Regions from separate parts of the Streptomyces sp. NPDC057963 genome, predicted to be linked through region 1. Evidence: riboswitches for the same ligand, from Rfam matches in the RefSeq annotation. Region 1 holds a riboswitch; each other region holds the start of a gene.
What was found. A riboswitch is a leader RNA that binds a small molecule or an ion and turns the genes downstream of it on or off. The one in region 1 is predicted to bind cobalamin.
Positions count from the first base shown of each region.

Region 2: it holds a riboswitch for cobalamin, as region 1 does, so the genes downstream of both, ACFVT1_RS34305 (HoxN/HupN/NixA family nickel/cobalt transporter) here and metE (5-methyltetrahydropteroyltriglutamate--homocysteine S-methyltransferase) in region 1, are expected to answer to the same signal.
Region 3: it holds a riboswitch for cobalamin, as region 1 does, so the genes downstream of both, ACFVT1_RS31975 (cobalamin biosynthesis protein) here and metE (5-methyltetrahydropteroyltriglutamate--homocysteine S-methyltransferase) in region 1, are expected to answer to the same signal.
Region 4: it holds a riboswitch for cobalamin, as region 1 does, so the genes downstream of both, ACFVT1_RS19370 (prenyltransferase/squalene oxidase repeat-containing protein) here and metE (5-methyltetrahydropteroyltriglutamate--homocysteine S-methyltransferase) in region 1, are expected to answer to the same signal.

Region 1 covers NZ_JBHVPX010000010.1:350,500-353,699, reverse strand. The annotation lists gene ACFVT1_RS24630 (sensor histidine kinase) at 1-1,227, shown strand, start outside; cobalamin riboswitch at 1,417-1,636, shown strand; gene metE (5-methyltetrahydropteroyltriglutamate--homocysteine S-methyltransferase) at 1,796-3,200, shown strand, end outside.
Region 2 covers NZ_JBHVPX010000024.1:3,354-6,553, forward strand. The annotation lists gene ACFVT1_RS34295 (ABC transporter ATP-binding protein) at 1-244, shown strand, start outside; partial or broken gene ACFVT1_RS34300 (sigma factor-like helix-turn-helix DNA-binding protein) at 287-445, shown strand; gene ACFVT1_RS34305 (HoxN/HupN/NixA family nickel/cobalt transporter) at 507-1,595, opposite strand; cobalamin riboswitch at 1,623-1,825, opposite strand; gene ACFVT1_RS34310 (biotin/lipoate A/B protein ligase family protein) at 2,153-3,200, shown strand, end outside.
Region 3 covers NZ_JBHVPX010000018.1:58,369-61,568, forward strand. The annotation lists gene ACFVT1_RS31965 (anion permease) at 1-1,060, shown strand, start outside; gene ACFVT1_RS31970 (hypothetical protein) at 1,101-1,331, shown strand; cobalamin riboswitch at 1,502-1,632, shown strand; gene ACFVT1_RS31975 (cobalamin biosynthesis protein) at 1,777-2,790, shown strand; gene ACFVT1_RS31980 (cobyric acid synthase) at 2,787-3,200, shown strand, end outside.
Region 4 covers NZ_JBHVPX010000007.1:344,668-347,867, forward strand. The annotation lists gene ACFVT1_RS19365 (SCO2322 family protein) at 1-630, opposite strand, end outside; gene ACFVT1_RS19370 (prenyltransferase/squalene oxidase repeat-containing protein) at 627-1,907, opposite strand; cobalamin riboswitch at 2,015-2,150, opposite strand; gene ACFVT1_RS19375 (MBL fold metallo-hydrolase) at 2,204-3,200, opposite strand, start outside.

The DNA.
Region 1 (3,200 bases):
GTCCCGCGCCCGATGCGGATGATCCGTACCCGCATCGCCCGGCTCCCCTTCCGCGTCCGGCTTGCCACGGCCTTCAGCGGAGTCTTCCTGCTCTCGGGCGCGGCACTCGTGACCTTCGTCGCGCTGCTGGCACGCAGTGGGATCGCCGACCGGGTCAGGCTCGTCTACATTTCCGGCACACCGCAGACTCCCGCGGCCGCCCCGTCCCCCTCGCCGTCGGTCATGGGGCCCAGCTCCATGCCACCGGGCGGACGGGCGACGGACCACGCGGCCGTCGCCGCGGAGTTCGTCCAGGACGCGGTGCTGCACCAGCTCCTGCTCTGGTCCGGGGTCGGCCTGCTGATCATGGCGGTGATCTCCGGATTCGTCGGCTGGTGGCTCGCGGGCCGTGCCCTGAAACCGGTCGCCGCGGTCACCGAGGCGGCCCACCGTATCGGCGACGGAGACCTCCATGAACGACTGGCACTCGTCGGGCCCGACGACGATCTGCACCGTCTCGCCGACACCTTCGACTCGATGCTGGAACGCCTGGAGAGGTCTTTCGACAGCCAGCGCCGTTTCGTCGCCAACGCCTCGCACGAGCTACGCACCCCGCTCACCGTCCAGCGCACCCTGCTCGAAGTAGGGCTGGCCGATCCCATCCCTCCGGAACTGGCCGGCGTACGCGACGACTTGCTGGAATCGAACCGGGACGCCGAGCGGCTCATCGAAGCCCTGCTCCTGCTGGCCGGCATCGACCGCGGCCTGGCCGAGAGACACGCCCTCGACCTCAGAGACCCGGTGCGGCAGGCCGTCGCTCAGCTCGGGCCGCTCGCCGCCGCGCATGACGTCACCATCCGCGTGGAAACCGGGCCCGTAGAAGTCACCGGGGACCCCGTCCTGCTGCGCCACCTCGTCACCAACCTGGTGCGCAACGCCATCCAGTACAACCACCCCGGCGGCCATGTCCAGGTCACGGTTGGGGGCAGCCGGCTCACTGTCACCAACTCCGGGGAGCACATCGCTCCCGACCGGATGCCCGCTCTCTTCGAGCCGTTCCGTCGACTGGGCGCCGACCGCACCAGCACCTCCGGCCACGGGCTGGGCCTGTCCATCGTGCGCTCCATCGCCCAGGCGCAGGGCGCGAACATCTCAGCAGTGCCCGGTCCCGGCGGCGGCCTGACCATCACCGTCGAGTTCGCCGGCGTCCCGGGCCGCAGCAGTGTCACCGACCACGCTTCGAGGTGACGTCGCGCAGACGGTGGCAGCCGTGCGCGACCTCGCCGTACGCACCCTGACCGAGACGGTCGTCCGCTCCCAGGACCGGGCCGTGTTCGTCGTCAACTCCCCTTCGCACACGGCTCCCCGGGCAGATTCCGTGTCACATGTCACGTTCCGGGATGTGAACGGCGGTGCCCCGGGGGCAGCCCACCCTCTAGTCTGGCCGGTGCAGCTGGTTCGCCCTGTCCGCCAGACAGGCGCGTCGCAAGAGGGAACCCGGTGGGAATCCGGGACTGCCCCGCAGCGGTGAGTGGGAACAACCGCCGTCATACGCACTGGATCCGGACCTCGGATCTGGGAAGCGACGGCCAGTAGGTGTCCGCCTCGGCGGACGTGCCCGCGAGTCCGAAGACCTGCCCGTTGCCCGCACGCGACCGATCGCGTGCGGATATCCCGGTGACCTCGTGGGCGGGTCGGCGTACATACCGGACGGACGAGCGCCCCGGGGGCGCAATCGATCCGTCCGGTCCGTCACCCTTCGCGTCCGTGTCCCGTCTCCGGGATCTCAAGGAGTCATCTCGCGAAGGAGATTTCCGTGACAGCGAAGTCCGCAGCCGCGGCAGCACGGGCCACCGTGTACGGCTACCCCCGCCAGGGCCCGAACCGGGAACTGAAGAAGGCCATCGAGGGTTACTGGAAGGGCCGGGTCACCGCCGACGCCCTCCGCGAAACGGCGGCCGGCCTGCGCCGGTCCAACTGGAAGCAACTGGCGGACGCCGGCGTCCACGAGGTGCCCACCGGCGACTTCTCGTACTACGACCACGTCCTGGACACCAGTGTCATGGTCGGCGCCGTCCCGCAGCGGCATCGTGAGGCCGTCACCGCCGACGCGCTCGACGGCTACTTCGCGATGGCCCGCGGCACCCAGGACGTGGCGCCGCTGGAGATGACCAAGTGGTTCGACACCAACTACCACTACCTCGTCCCCGAGCTCGGCCCGGACACCGTCTTCACCGCAGACTCCACCAAGCAGGTCACCGAGCTCAAGGAGGCCCTTGCGCTCGGGCACACCGCCCGGCCCGTGCTGGTCGGCCCTGTCACCTACCTCCTGCTCGCCAAACCCGCCCCGGGGGTGGCGGCCGACTTCGAACCGCTCACCCTGCTGGACCGGTTGCTGCCGGTCTACGCAGAGGTACTCGCCGATCTGCGTGCCGCCGGTGCGGAGTGGGTCCAGCTCGACGAGCCCGCGCTGGTCCAGGACCGCTCCCCGGCCGAACTGAACGCCGCCGCCCGCGCCTACCGTGAACTCGGCGGCCCGACCGACCGGCCCAAGCTGCTCGTGGCCTCCTACTTCGACCGGCTCGGCGCGGCACTCCCCGTACTGGCGAAGGCCCCGGTGGACGGCCTGGCGCTGGACTTCACCGATGCCGCCGCCGCCAACCTCCACGACCTCGCCGCCGCCGGCGGGCTGCCCGGCAAACGGCTCGTCGCGGGCATCGTCGACGGCCGCAACGTCTGGATCAACAACTACGAGAAGTCGCTGTCCACCCTTGCCACCCTTCTCGGCCTCGCCGACCGGGTCGACGTGGCCGCCTCCTGCTCCCTGCTGCACGTCCCCCTCGACACGGCGCCCGAACGGGACATCGACCCTCAGATCCTTCGCTGGCTCGCCTTCGCCGAGCAGAAGACCGCCGAGGTCGTCACGCTGGCGAAGGGACTGGCCCAGGGCACCGGCGCGGTCGCCGCGGAGATCGCCGCCAACCGCGCCGACCTCGCCTCCCGCGCGAACTCCCCGATCACCCACGACCCCGCCGTACGGGCCAGGACCGCGGCCGTCACCGACGCCGACGGCCGCCGCTCCCAGCCGTACACCGAGCGTGCCGCCGCCCAGCGTGCCCACCTCGGACTGCCGCTGCTGCCGACGACCACCATCGGCTCGTTCCCGCAGACGGACGAGCTGCGCGCGGCCCGCGCCGGCCTGCGCGCGGGCCGGATCGACA
Region 2 (3,200 bases), on a different contig from region 1:
GGGGCGCACGACGCTGATCTCGTTGCACGACCTGAACGCGGCGGCTTCGGTGTGCGATCGCCTGCATGTGCTGCACGACGGCGCGGTGGTCGCGTCCGGCACCCCGTCGGAGGTCCTCACGCCCGCGCTGCTGGCGGAGGTGTTCGGCGTGCGGGCGGCGGTGGTCGAGCACCCGCTGACCGGTGATCCGCTGATCGCCTTCGATCACCGGTCGGCGGTCTCGGCGGCGCCCGCTCCCCGGTGAGGCGCACGGCGCGGTCCGCACGGCACACTCCCGCGACGTACCGGCTTCGAGGAAGGCGTGGCACTGACGGAGCTGCTGTTCTCGCTCGCACCCGAGCGCCGGGATGCCTTCGTCCTCACTCAGGTGCTCGGCCTGGAGTACGCGGAAGCGGCCTCGCTCTGCCGTTGTCCGGTGGGCACGGTCCGCTCCCGGGTGGCGCGCCCGGATCGCACCGGCGGAACTGCTCCTCGCCGCCGAGCACGGGTCCGACGGCGAAGCCGGCTCAGCCGCCGTCGCCGGCGCGGGCCGTCCAGCGTTCCTCGACCTTCGCGATCCTCCAGTACGCCAACGCCACCGCCCACACCAGCACGAAGAGTCCGACGATCAGGTAGCCGACGTTGCCCAGGTCGAGGCCGGAGATCCAGCTCGTGACCGAGTCCCGGAGATCGAGCTTGTCGTGCAACACGGTGACCAGCTCGATCGTGCCGATGAGGAAGGCGACCGCGATCGACAGGCCCGTGATGGCGAGGTTGTAGAAGACCTTGCGTACGGGGTTGGAGAAGGCCCACTGGTAGGCGAAGTTCATGAACGTCCCGTCGAGCGTGTCGAACAGGCTCATCCCGGCGGCGAACAGCAGCGGCAGGCACAGGACCGCGTACCAGGGCAGACCGGCTGCGGCGCCGCTGCCTGCCATGACCATCAGGGTGACCTCCGTGGCGGTGTCGAAGCCGAGACCGAAGAGGAAGCCGAGCGGATACATCTGGCCGGGCCGGGTGACGGACCGGGTGAACCGGCCGAGTATCCGGTTCATGAACCCGCGCGAGTCCAGGTGCTGCTCCAGCTCGGCCTCGTCGAAGCGGCCTGCGCGCATCGCCCTGAACACGCGCAGAATGCCGGCGAGCGCGACCAGGTTCAATGCGGCGATCAGGTAGAGGAAGGACCCGGAGACGGTCGTGCCGACCACACCCAGCACCTGGTGCGCGCCCGAATCCTCGTTGATCAGTACCCCCGCGAGGCGCGCTCCCCCGGCGACCAGTGCCGCCATGGCGATGACCACGCTGGAGTGTCCGAGGGCGAACCAGAAACCGACCGACACGGGCCGTTTGCCGTCGGCCATCAGTTTGCGGGTCGTGTTGTCGATGGCGGCGATGTGGTCGGCGTCGAAGGCGTGCCGCATGCCGAGCGTGTAGGCGGTGATGCCCAGCCCGATGCCGAACGCCTTGGAACCGACCTGGTAGTGCTCCGGCACGACCAGCAGGAACAGCACTCCGAACGCCACCACGTGCAGAGCCGCAATCACCGCCAGCAGCCCCGCGGTACGGATGGTGTCCTCGCGCCGCCATGTGAACACGGCGGAGTCGGGCAGGGTCATGCGGTCACGCTCCAGCACCTCGTGGATGACTTCGTGAGATGCCGTGGCCGGTCTCCTGGCTGACGGGTTCGCTCGCGCTCGTGCCCGCCCCTGCCTTCCCGGCCGCGCTCTGCGGCCAGTGGCGTCAGTGGGACGGATACTCCCCGATCACAGTGGCGAGGGCCGCTCCGGCCTGAGACTCCTGGAGTCTTTCACCGGTCTTCCCGAACACCACGGCGCGCCCACTCTAGGTTCCCGCGAACGGCGCCTACAAGTCCGGTGGCGTGCGCAGCGGTTCCCTCCGGGTCGTGACCGCGGCCTCCGGGGAGGAAACGGCCCGGGGAACGCCCCCACTCCCTCGGCGCGAAGGGCACGGAGGGCGCGGAGGGTCAAGTCCGATTCCCGGCATACCGGCATACCGGAGCTCGTGACGCAGGACCGCACCATGGCGCACGGCCCCGCCATGGCGCACGGCCCCAGTCGTGTCAGCGGATTAAATCGCATGCCAGGGGCGTTGTTCCTGTTCAGCGCCGATTCGTAGAAGAGTGGAAGAATCGGGCAGATCTGGAGGCATGGCTGTGCACGGTGAGTACAAGGTCCCGGGCGGGAAGCTCGTCGTCGTCGATCTGGACGTCGAGGGAGGGGCGTTGCGCAACGTACGGGTGGCCGGGGACTTCTTCCTGGAACCGGACGAGGCGATTCTCGCGATCGACGCGGCGCTGGAAGGCGCTCCGGCCCACACCGACACCGCCGGGCTCGCCGCCCGGATCGACGCGGCCCTTCCCCCCGCGACCGTGATGCTGGGCCTCAGCTCCGAGGGCGTCGCCGTCGCCGTACGCCGGGCCCTCGCGCAGGCCACCGAGTGGAGCGACTACGACTGGCAGCTCATCCACGAGGCGCCGCAGCCCCCCGCGCTCCACATGGCCCTCGACGAGGTCATCACCGCGGAGGTCGCCGCCGGCCGGCGCCCGCCGACACTCCGGGTCTGGGAATGGGACTCCCCCGCCGTCATCATCGGCAGCTTCCAGTCCCTGCGCAATGAGGTCGACCCCGTCGGTACGGAGCGCCACGGGGTCACCGTCGTCCGCCGCATCTCGGGAGGCGGAGCCATGTTCGCGGAGCCGAGCAGCACCATCACGTACTCCCTCGCCGTGCCCCAGTCCCTCGTCTCCGGCCTTTCCTTCGCCGACAGCTACGCCTACCTCGACGACTGGGTCCTCGAAGCCCTCGGCGACATGGGCATCAAGGCCTGGTACCAGCCGCTCAACGACATCGCGACCGAGATCGGGAAGATCGCCGGAGCCGCCCAGAAGCGCGTCGTGGGTCCCGACGGCGGGCCCGGTGCCGTGCTGCACCACGTGACGATGTCCTACGACATCGACGCCGACAAGATGCTAGACGTCCTGCGCATCGGCAAGGAGAAGATGTCCGACAAGGGCACCAAGAGCGCCAAGAAGCGTGTCGACCCGCTCCGCCGGCAGACGGGTCTGCCGCGCGCAACCGTCATCGACAACATGATCGACTCCTTCCGGAAGCGCCACGGCCTCACCCCCGGCCGGGTCACCCCTGAGGAGATGGCCCGGGCCGAGGAGCTCGTACGCACCAAATTCGGTACGGCCGAGTGGA
Region 3 (3,200 bases), on a different contig from region 1:
CGGGATCATCAACGAGAACGGGCTGCGGACGGAAGTCATCTTCGCGGCACTCGTCGGCGCCATCCTGTGGAATCTGCTGACCTGGCTGGTCGGACTGCCGTCCAGCTCCTCGCACGCCCTGTTCGGCGGCCTGATCGGCGCTGCGGTGATGTCGGCGGGCTGGTCGTCGGTCAACGGCGGCACCGTCGTCACCAAGGTGCTGCTCCCCGCGGTCGCCGCCCCGATCGTCGCCGGTCTGGCCGCGCTGCTGGCCACCCGGCTGACGTACCGGATCGGCGGGAAGATCCGCGACGGCGCCCAGGAGAAGGCCACCGCGAAGGGCTACCGCGCCGGTCAGATCGCCTCGGCCGGACTGGTCTCCCTCGCCCACGGCACCAACGACGCGCAGAAGACCATGGGCATCATCACCCTCGCGCTGGTCACCGGCGGCGTCCTGCACCCCGGCTCCAACCCGCCGGTCTGGGTCATCGTCTGCGCCGGTACGGCCATCGCGCTCGGCACCTACCTGGGCGGCTGGCGCATCATCCGCACCATGGGCAGCGGCCTCACCGATCTCAAGCCGCCGCAGGGCTTCGCCGCGCAGACCAGTGCGGCCACGGTCATCCTGGCCTCCTCGCACCTCGGCTTCTCCCTCTCCACCACGCAGTCCTGCTCCGGCGCCGTGATGGGCGCGGGCCTCGGCCGCCAGGGCGGCGTGGTCCGCTGGTCCACCGCCACCCGGATGTTCGTCGCCTGGGGGCTGACCCTGCCGGCCGCGGGCCTGGTCGGCGCGGGCGCGGAGTTCCTCACCCGGCAGGGCACCTGGGGTGTCGTCGTCGTCGCGGTGCTGCTGGTCGCGGGCTCCGGGGCGATCTGGCTGGTGTCGCGGCGCAAGCCGGTCGGCCACGGCGATGTCGCGCCGGCGGACGTCCCTGCCGAGCCCGCGGGCGTCGTCACCACGGCCATCGCCGCCGTCAGCCCGCCGCCCACCGCGGCCCAGGCGACGGCCCAGGACCTCAAGACCACCATTCCGGCCCCGGCCGGCACCGCCCCGGACCCGGCGCGACCCGCCACTGTCTAGGCCGGCCCTCCAGGCCCGGCCGTCCGTCTAAGGAATCAGCATGAAAATCGACTGGGCAGCCCTCGGCTCCGTCTTCGGTGTCTCCCTCGTCGTCACCGTCGCGCTGGTGGGCCTCTTCACCCTGGGAATCGTCGGCCTCTCGAAGCAGCCCGAACCGGCGGCGCAGGGCGGCTCCGGCGGCTCACTGCTGCTGGCCCGCGCCGGCGCGTACGTCTGCTTCACGCTGTGCGCGGCGGCGGTCGCGTACGGGATCTATCTGATCGTCGCCTGAGCGGTCCTCCGCTCACCCCCGTCGGGCCGGACACCTCTCGTGTGTCCGGCCCGCAGTGGTGTGCTCCGGCCCGGTGTGGGCCTCAGCACACTGCGCCGCCGCAGGTCAACGGCAAGTTGACGGGCGTTTGCACAGCGTGGTGGACTGCCGGAGCCAATTACGGCGACAGCAGAGGAAGCCGGTGCGAATCCGGCGCGGTCCCGCCACTGTCACCGGGGAGCAGTCCCCCACACCGGAAGTCACGGCACGCGCGAGCGGGCTGGAAGGCCGGGGAACTGCGGATCCGGGAGCCAGGAGACTCTCGTCGCCGGTCACGTCGAACCAGGGCGCGGACCCTGAGTGAGGACATATCGCCATGCCTGGCTGCCGTGCGTCCGATGCCGTGGCGCTCTCGACGAGAGCCGCCTGTACGAAGCTCCTCCGAGGCGTGACGGCCGGTTGAGCCGTGCGTGCCGACCGCATCTTCGCGTACGGCGCCACAGTCGGCCTGATCGGCGATCTGCTGCTCGGTGACCCCCGCAGGGGGCATCCCGTCGCCGCCTTCGGACGGGCCGCGGCGGGCGTCGAGCGCCGGCTGTGGCGCGACCACCGCGGGTGGGGCGCGCTGCACACCCTTGTCTGCGCCGGAGGCGCCGCGGGTGGTGCCGCGCTGATCACCCGTGCCGTACGCAGCCGCCCCGCCGCCTCCGTCGCGCTGACCGCCGCAGCCACCTGGTCCGTCGTCGGCGGTACGTCCCTGGGGCGTGAGGCCCGGACCATCGGCGCCGCCCTGGCCGCCGGTGACATCGAGCGTGCCCGCGAGCGGCTGCCGCATCTGTGCGGGCGGGACCCGTACTCCCTCGACGGACCGCAGATCGCCCGTGCCGTGGTGGAGTCCGTGGCCGAGAACACCTCGGACGCCGTGGTCGGCGCCCTGGTGTGGGGTGCGCTGGCCGGGGTGCCCGGCCTCGTCGGCTTCCGGGCCGCCAACACCCTCGACGCCATGGTCGGCCACAGGTCGCCCCGCCACCGCCGCTACGGCTGGGCCTCGGCCCGGCTCGACGACCTCGCGGGCTGGCCGGGTGCCCGGCTCACGGCCCTGCTCGCCGTGGCCGCGGGCGGGCGGCCACGGGCAGCGGTACGGGCCTGGCGGGCCGACGCGGCCGAGCACCCGAGCCCCAACGCGGGCCCGGTGGAAGCCTCGTTCGCGGGTGCGCTCGGCGTACGGCTCGGCGGGACGCTCGCGTACGGCGGCCGGGTCGAGCACCGTCCGGTCCTCAACGGGGAGACGGGCCGGGCCGTGGAGACCGAGGACATCGAACGCGCGGTACGGCTGTCGCGCCGGGTGGGCGCACTGGCCCTCGGCGTGTGCGTGGCGGGACGGCTGGGCGCGGGCCTCGCCGCACGGCGGATCGCGGGGCGCGGGACCGCCGGAACCCGTGTGCCGGGAACGCGCATCACAGGACGGAGACGGACATGAGCGGCGGACTGCTGGTCGCCGGAACCACCTCGGACGCGGGCAAGAGCGTCGTCACCGCGGGCATCTGCCGCTGGCTCGTGCGCCGGGGCGTGAAGGTGGCGCCCTTCAAGGCGCAGAACATGTCGCTGAACTCGTTCGTCACCCGCGAGGGTGCCGAGATCGGCCGTGCCCAGGCCATGCAGGCGCAGGCCGCCCGGGTGGAGCCGACCGCGCTGATGAACCCGGTCCTGCTCAAGCCCGGCGGCGACCGCTCCAGCCAGGTCGTCCTGATGGGCAGGCCGGTGGGCGAGATGAGCGCCCGCGGCTACCACGGGGGCCGGCAGGAAGCGCTGCTCTCCACGGTCGTGGACTGCCTGGAACAGCTTCGGGGCACGTATGACGCGGTGATCTGCGAGGGGGCGGGCAGTCCG
Region 4 (3,200 bases), on a different contig from region 1:
AACGGCGCCGACCCCGACGAGCACCCCGGCGGAGGGACCGCCGCCCGAGCCGTCCGCGGCGTCGGCGGCGGACGCGTCCGGGGCCCCGGACGCGGGGGCGGCCGGCGTTCCGTGCCCGGTGCCCGAGATCTGTTCGCCGCAGCCCGAGCCCGGATAGCCGGATATGGCGCAGAGCAGCGCGCCGCTGTCGTAGCGCAACGGCTTGGCCACCGAGGCGAGCGCCTCCGCGGTGCTCGCGTCCGGGGCGACCCGCGCGCACGCGGTACGCGGCGCGGGAGGCGTCTCCCCGGCCGGGGCGTCCGCCGCGGTGCCCGGGTCGATGACCAGCGCTACCCGCTTGCTGCCGTCCTCGGCCGGGGTGTCCGCGCAGATCTCCGCGAACCCGGGGGAGCGGCGCGGTTGCGCCGAGTCCTGCGAGTCCTCGCTCACCGCGAACCGGAAGCCCTGCACCGCGCCGTCGTCCGGCCGGACCAGGGACGGGCCCTGGGTGGCGTACGTCCAGCCGGTGCCGGAGCTCTCCCAGAACGACCAGTACCGGTACCCGTCCGCCCGCGCCGTCCCCGCGCCGAGCACGGCCAGGACGGCACCGAGGACCACCAGGAGGGCGGCCGCCCTTCCCGCCCGCCTCACAGCTGCTGGTTCTTCCGGCGCCCGCTGATCAGGAAGCCGGCGCCCGCACCGACGACGAGACCGATGCCGACGTACCACCACACGCCGCCGATCACGTCGTCTCCGCTGTGGACCTCGTCCTTCTCCGTGGCCACGTACCCGGTCTCGGCGGACGGGTCGGGCGTCGTGACGGCCGCCGGCACGGGACCGGCCGCGTTCAGCCGGTCGACCAGGTCGACGCCGCCGAAGTCGCGGGCGTCGGAGCCGGTCGCGTGGGCGGCCAGGATCAGCTGCGCGTAGGCGGCGGGACCGTTCTGCTCGGCCCACGCCCCGGAGTTCTTCTTCAGCCAGGTCATGGCCTTGGCGGCCTTGTCCTGGTGGCCCGCGGCGGACAGCGCGACGACCGCGTCCGCGGTGTTGCCGAAGTCGGGCTGCGGGGTGGAGTCGGCGGCTCCGGGCATCGGCGCCAGGTCGAGATGGCCGCTGGTGGCGAGTGCGTCCGCGAGGTAGTGGGCGCCGTTCTGGGCGGCCTGCTCGGGCGTGAGCGCCGGGCCCGGCCCCGGGTGGCAGGTGGGCGCCTTGGCCGAGGTGTTGTTCCCGACGGCCAGGGCCTTGCCCATCGTGCCGAGCACCGCGGCCGCGGTGGCGTCCGCGTTGGCGGCGAGCTTCCCGGCCTTGTCGGGCTGATAGGCGAAGGCGCCCCCGTCCTTGCCGCCGCACGGGATCGCGAGCTTCAGCAGCGGGGCGTAGGGGGTCTTGCCGCCGTGGGTCGTGATGTCGCCGAGCCGCTGGCCCTGCCGGGCGAGGGCGCCGATCACCAGCGAGGTGGAGTTGGCGTCACTGGCCGCGCCCGGGGCGTAGCCCCAGCCGCCGTCCTCGTTCTGTACGGACTTCAGCCAGCGGACCGAGTCGTTCACGGTGTCCCGGTGCCCGCCCACCTCGACGAGCGCCTGGACGGCGGCCGCGGTGGCGTTGGTGTCCAGCACGGTCTTCCCGGTGCACGGCTGGGAGACATCGGGCCGGTACGCGGCGTAGGCGCCGTTGGAGCACTGCTGGGAGATCAGCCAGTCCACCGACTTCGTGGCGGGCGTGACGCCCTCGACCCGCTGCGCGAGGAAGGCGAGCGACTGCCGCCAGACGCCGTCGTAGGTGGGGTCCTTCGTGCCGTACAGCCCGGACGGCAGTGCCGCGGACGGCGAGGGCGACGGGGACGGCGCTGCGACCGCGACCGGGGCAGCGGCCGCACAGAGCACGGTGGCGGTGGCGGCGAGCGTTGCTGCTCTGCGGCGTACGGTCATGGCGGGCGGGGCCTCTCCTGCGGGGGATCCGGGCACAGGCACGCTCAGGCACCAGGCTCCGGCCCCGTATTCCTCGACGGTGCCGACCACCGGGGTTCCGGTGGCGGGAGCCGGTCACGACCGCGGACAGGGCATTCCGGCTCACCGCCTGGAACGACGGTTCACGGCTGCGTGGTCAGTGCCGGATTTGCACCGGCTTCCCCCTGAACGGGCATGATGACGACTCGCACACTGTACCGGGCGGGGAGGGGCGGGTTCCGGGCCGGTGGCCGCGGCGAACCCCTTCGTGGAAGTGGTCACACCGCGATGTACGTCACGGGGTCGCTCCCCGCCACGGCCTCCGCGCGCCCCAGCTTCACCAGCCGCCGCAGATGCGCCTCGGCCTCCGAGACGGCGATGTTCCGCGAGCCGCGCGGGATCCGGTCCCACGGCCGGTTCCACTCCATCCGCTCGGCCAGTTCCCACGGCGTCAGGGCGGTGGCCAGCAGCCCGAGCAGCCCGGTCAGCCGCTCCTCGTGATGAGCCAGGAGTTCCCGTACGCGCCCCGCGGCGTCCGCGAACGCGTACTGATGGGCGGGCAGCACCTCCGCCGCCCCGAGCCTGCCGATGCGCTCCAGCGAGTCGAGGTAGTCGCCGAGGGGATCGGTGACCGCGGCGTCGTCCGGGTCCTCGTACAGCCCGATGTGCGGGCTGATCCCGGGCAGCAGATGATCCCCGGAGAAGAGCCGGCCCCGGCCGGGCAGATTCCCCGGATGCCGCTCCTCCAGATGCAGGCAGACATGGCCGGGTGTGTGCCCCGGCGTCCAGATGGCCCGCAGCGTGCGTCCCGCCAGGTCGAGGAGCTCCCCGGGGACGATCTCCCGGTCCGGGAGCGCGGCCCGCTGTCCGGGCAGGGTGGGTGCCCGGCCCCGCTCGGCCGCGGCGGCCCGCAACGGCGCGAGATGCTCCTCGGGCGCACCGACCGCGGTGAGCTTCGCCGCGAGATACGACAGCCAGGTGCCCGGCCGGGACTCACGGGTCCGGCGCACGATCGCGGCGTCCGCCGCATGCATGGCGATCCAGGCCCCCGACGCCTCGCGCACCTGCCCGGAGAGACCGTGGTGGTCGGGATGGTGGTGGGTGACGACCACGCCGTGGACGTCACCGGCATCCGCGCCGACGGCGGCGAGCCCGGCGGTGAGCGTGTCCCACGCCTCCGGGTCGTCCCAGCCCGTGTCGATCAGGACCGGCCCGCGATCGGTGTCGAGGACGTGCACCAGGGTGTGGCCGAGCGGATTGTCCGGGATGGGGACC